DNA from 2 places in the Comamonas sp. NyZ500 genome. Region 2 is predicted to be linked to the other one. Evidence: predicted binding sites of a transcription regulator. Region 2 holds the regulator's gene; the other holds the start of a gene.

Region 1 (2,393 bases), on a different contig from region 2:
TCTGCAAGGCTGGCTTGATGAGCAGGAGCGCAGCATCCTGGTCAGAGCCCTGCAGGACAACGGCTTCAACCGCACAGCCACGGCGGCCAGACTGGGCATCAGCCTGCGCCAGATTCGCTACCGCATCGACCGTCTGGGCATAGACCTGCCGGCCGAAGGCAGCAAACACCAGAGCGACAATGTCTGATTCCACGCCTCTTTCCTCCCCCCTGGCCCTGCCCTGGCAGGCCGGCTGGTATGGTGCGGCGCGTCAGCTGAGATCTCCCAATTTCGGCCCTCGCCCCGCGGATGCGCAGATCGACCTCGTCGTCATCCACTCCATCAGCCTGCCTCCTGGCCAGTACGGCACAGGCGCGGTGCAGCAACTGTTCACCAATCAGCTGGACTGGGACGCCCACCCCTATTACCAGGGCATTCGCGGCCTCGAAGTCTCGTCGCATTTCTTTATCACGCGCCAGGGCGAGATCTGGCAGTTCGTCAGTTGCGACGACCGCGCATGGCATGCCGGCGTGAGCCAGTGGCGCGGGCGCGAGCGCTGCAACGACGACTCCATCGGCATCGAACTCGAAGGCCTGGAAGGCCTGAGCTTTGAAGCTCCGCAGTACCAGGCCCTGCAGCAGCTTTGCATGGCCATCGCGGCGCACTATCCGGTGCGCTACATCGCCGGGCACGAGCACATCGCACCCGGACGCAAGCAGGACCCCGGACCCGGTTTCGACTGGCAGCGGCTGCAGCAGCAACTGGCCAGCGCAGACAGCACCCGAAGCTGGGAATTCCCTCCCGGTGCTGCAGCCTCAGGCGCGGCCTGAAATCTTCATAGCACCTACCGCCTTTCAGTACTCGATTTCATGCATATTTGCAGCTGAAATCCTGTGCTAGCAATCGCTATGCGCTCCTCATTTTGAGAATCCCAAGCATCCATCGTTGCGGGGCTTCGAAACGGCATGTCAATGGCGCGCGCGCAACAACTGTCGCCTGCATCAAACACGCAAATTTTTTACATATTTCCGGCCCGATCTGCCGCCGCGCGCAACCGCGCCGCAGGCCTTTATTCATGCGGGATGAAGTCATTTTTGCGGCTGTCAAGCGGCGCTCGAAATGCCAGATTCAGTAGTTTCATCAGGTCGCTCGGATTTAAGCGCGATACACTACCGGTAGTGTTTTGAAGAGCCTCAGACCCCATATCTAGTGTTTACAAGTTGTGCACACCCTGTGCAAACCATGTGTAAACCGAGGCGCCGAATCGTGTTTTTGATGGCCTGCCCACAGTGCAGGCCTTTGTCTGCCTATCCACATACTGACTCAGAGGAACTTATGCAAGAAGCGTTGAACTCACTGCCTTCTGCCGCACCTGCCGGTGCAGCCAATTCTTCCTCCCCCAATGACAGCTATCAGATCATCCGCCGCAGCGGCGATGTGGTGGCTTTCGCGCCCCAGAAGATTGCCGTGGCCCTGACCAAGGCCTTCCTGGCTGTGCGCGGCGCACAGGGCGCGGCATCTGCCAGCGTGCGCGACACCGTCAACGAACTGACCGAAGGCGTGGTGCGCGCACTGGTGCGCTCGCGCCCCGATGGCGGCACCTTCCATATCGAAGATGTGCAGGACCAGGTCGAGCTGGGCCTGATGCGCGCCGGTCACCAGGACGTGGCCCGTGCCTATGTGCTGTACCGCGAGCGCCGCAACCAGGAACGTGCCGAGCAGAAGAAGGCCGCCGAAGTGGCCGCCGCTGCCGCCGCCAAGCCCGTGCTGCATGTGACCGACAACGGCCAGCGCGTGCCCCTGGACCAGGAGCGCCTGGAGGCTCTGATCGTCGCTTCCTGCCGCAATCTGAATGCCGACATCCAGTCCGCGCCCATCGTGGCCGAGACCCTGCGCAATCTGTACGACGGCGTGCCTCTGGCCGAGGTCTACAAGGCGTCCATCCTGGCCGCCCGTACGCTGATCGAAAAAGACCCCGACTACACCTACGTCACCGCCCGCCTGCTGCTGCACACCATCGTGCGCGAAGTCATGGGCCGCGACGTGCAGCCCGCAGAAATGCAGGCGGCCTATGCCGACTACTTCCCGGGCTTTGTGCAAAAGGGCGTGGACAACGAGCTGCTCAACCCCGAGCTGCTGAACTACGACCTGCCCCGTCTGGCCAAGGCTCTGAAAGCCGAGCGCGACGAACAGTTCGACTACCTGGGCCTGCAGACCCTGTACGACCGCTACTTCCTGCACGTGCGCAAGACCCGCATCGAGCTGCCCCAGTCCTTCTTCATGCGCGTGGCCATGGGCCTGGCGCTGAACGAGCCCGACCGCAACGCCCGTGCCATCGAGTTCTACGAGCTGCTGTCGTCCTTCGACTTCATGTCGTCCACCCCGACGCTGTTCAACAGCGGCACGCTGCGCTC
Region 2 (2,393 bases):
TAGTCTTTGATGCCGATGCCGAAGTGGCGGCGCTGGTTGCTCGTTACAAGGCTGCGGCCAGGCCGCTGGCCGAGGCCGTTGCAGGCAGGCTTGCCGGACCTGTCAGCCGCATGCCGCAAGCCAATGGCGAAAGCGTGATGGGGCGCATCGTGGCCGACGCCATACTTGCGGCCACGCGCGATGCTGCCGCGGGCGGAGCGCAACTGGCGTTTGTGAACCCCGGCGGTGTGCGCGCCGACCTGCTGCCCGCGGCCGACGGCAGCGTGAACTATGGCCAGCTGTTCAGCGTTCAGCCGTTCGGCAATACGCTGATGGTGATGAGTCTGACGGGCGAGCAGATTCGCCAGGCGCTGGAGCAGCAATTCGAGAGTGGCAGCAACACCGTGAATGCGCCGCGCATTCTGCAGGTCTCCGAGGGCTTCAGCTACCGCTTTGACCGTCGCCTGCCCGCGGGCCGGCGCGTGAGCGAGCTGCGCCTCAACGGTCGGTTGCTCGAGATGTCACAGCGCTACCGCGTGGGACTGCAGAGCTACCTGGGCAGCGGCGGCGACAATTTCAGCATTTTCACGCAAGGCATCGACGTGGTGGGCGGCATGCTGGATCTGGATGCACTGGCGGAGCATGTACACGAACAAAGCCGCAGCGGGCCGATGGCGCTACCTTTGAAGGAGCGTGTTACGCGCGTTCATTAAGGAAATCAGATAAAAACTTGTCTGATTTCCTTTTAGATCAGGCGCTAGATGCTCATTAGTTCATAGCTGATGCCTGCCATCAAGCGCGCAAAACAAAAGCCACCCAAGGGTGGCTTTTGGCATGGCAAGGCACGGCGGTCAGGGCTAGGGCTTTTTGGCGGCCTTGGCCTTGGGGCTGCGAACCTCATCCATGATGTTCTTGAAGTCGTCCACATCCTCGAAGCTGCGGTAGACGCTGGCAAAGCGGATATAGCCGACCTTGTCCAAGCCCTTGAGTTCATCCATCACCAGTTCGCCGAGGCGGCTGGAATCGATTTCACGCTGGCCCAGATTGAGCAGCCTGTCCTCGATGCGCTCTATGGCTGCATCGATGAGCTCGGTGCTCACGGGGCGCTTGCGCAGCGCGATCTGAAAAGAGCCTTGCAGCTTGGCGCGCTCGTATTCGATACGGCGGCCGTCTCTCTTGACCACGGTGGGAAAGCTGACCTCGGGGCGCTCGTAGGTCGTGAAGCGCTTGTCGCAGCCTCCGCAGCGGCGGCGGCGGCGGATGAAGCCCCCGTCCTCGGACTCGCGGGTCTCAACAACCTGCGTGTCCGGATGGTTGCAGAAGGGGCACTTCATGACAGATCAGCGCAGCTGGAATTACTTGCTGTAGACAGGGAACTTGGCGGTCAGCTCGGCCACCTTGGCGCGCACGGCGGCCAGATTGGCTTCGTCTTCGGGCTTGTCCAGCACGTCAGCCACCAGATTGGCAGTGATGCGGGCTTCTTCCTCGCCGAAACCACGGGTGGTCATGGCGGGCGTGCCGATACGGATGCCGCTGGTCACGAAAGGCTTCTCGGGGTCGTTGGGGATGGCGTTCTTGTTCACGGTGATGTGAGCCAGACCCAGGGCCGCTTCGGCAGCCTTGCCGGTAATGCCCTTGGCGCGCAGGTCCACCAGCATCACGTGGCTTTCGGTGCGGCCGGAGACGATGCGCAGACCGCGCTCGGTCAGCGTTTCGGCAAACACCTTGGCGTTGTTCACGACCTGTTCCTGGTAGGCCTTGAACTCGGGAGTCAGGGCTTCCTTGAACGCCACGGCCTTGCCTGCGATGACATGCATCAGGGGGCCGCCTTGCAGGCCGGGGAAGATGGCGCTGTTGATGGCTTTCTCGTGCTCGGCCTTCATCAGGATCACGCCGCCACGAGGGCCGCGCAGGCTCTTGTGGGTTGTGGTGGTGACCACGTCGGCGTGGGGCACGGGGTTGGGGTACACGCCTGCGGCGATCAGGCCGGCATAGTGGGCCATGTCCACCCAGAAGATGGCGCCGACTTCCTTGGCGATCTTGGCGAAGCGCTCGAAGTCGATGCGCAGGGCATAGGCGGAAGCACCAGCCACGATGATGCGGGGCTTGTGCTCGCGGGCCAGCTCTTCGAGCTTGTCGTAGTCGATGGCTTCGTCGGCATTCAGACCGTAGGAGACGGCCTTGAACCATTTGCCGGACATGTTCAGCGCCATGCCGTGGGTCAGGTGACCGCCTTCGGCCAGGCTCATGCCCAGAATGGTGTCGCCTGGCTTGGCGAAAGCCATCAGCACAGCCTGGTTGGCCTGAGAGCCGGAATTGGGTTGCACATTGGCGGCTTCGGCGCCAAAGATCTGCTTGATGCGGTCAATGGCCAGTTGCTCGACCACGTCCACATGCTCGCAGCCACCGTAGTA

Evidence for each region. The regulator NrdR, encoded in region 2, represses ribonucleotide reductase genes. The targets are predictions, from matches to a motif close to CACNANATNTNGTG.
Region 1: JAO85_RS14605 (ribonucleoside-diphosphate reductase subunit alpha) is a predicted target of NrdR. The motif match lies at 1,178-1,191, and genes of this name have one in related genera.

Annotation. Positions count from the first base shown of each region.
Region 1 covers NZ_JAEIJE010000009.1:3,529-5,921, reverse strand. Annotated here, with positions in the region: gene JAO85_RS14615 (sigma-54 dependent transcriptional regulator) at 1-187, shown strand, start outside; gene ampD (1,6-anhydro-N-acetylmuramyl-L-alanine amidase AmpD) at 180-809, shown strand; gene JAO85_RS14605 (ribonucleoside-diphosphate reductase subunit alpha) at 1,315-2,393, shown strand, end outside.
Region 2 covers NZ_JAEIJE010000011.1:144,306-146,698, forward strand. Annotated here, with positions in the region: gene JAO85_RS17005 (bifunctional UDP-sugar hydrolase/5'-nucleotidase) at 1-692, shown strand, start outside; gene nrdR (transcriptional regulator NrdR) at 837-1,313, opposite strand; gene glyA (serine hydroxymethyltransferase) at 1,335-2,393, opposite strand, start outside.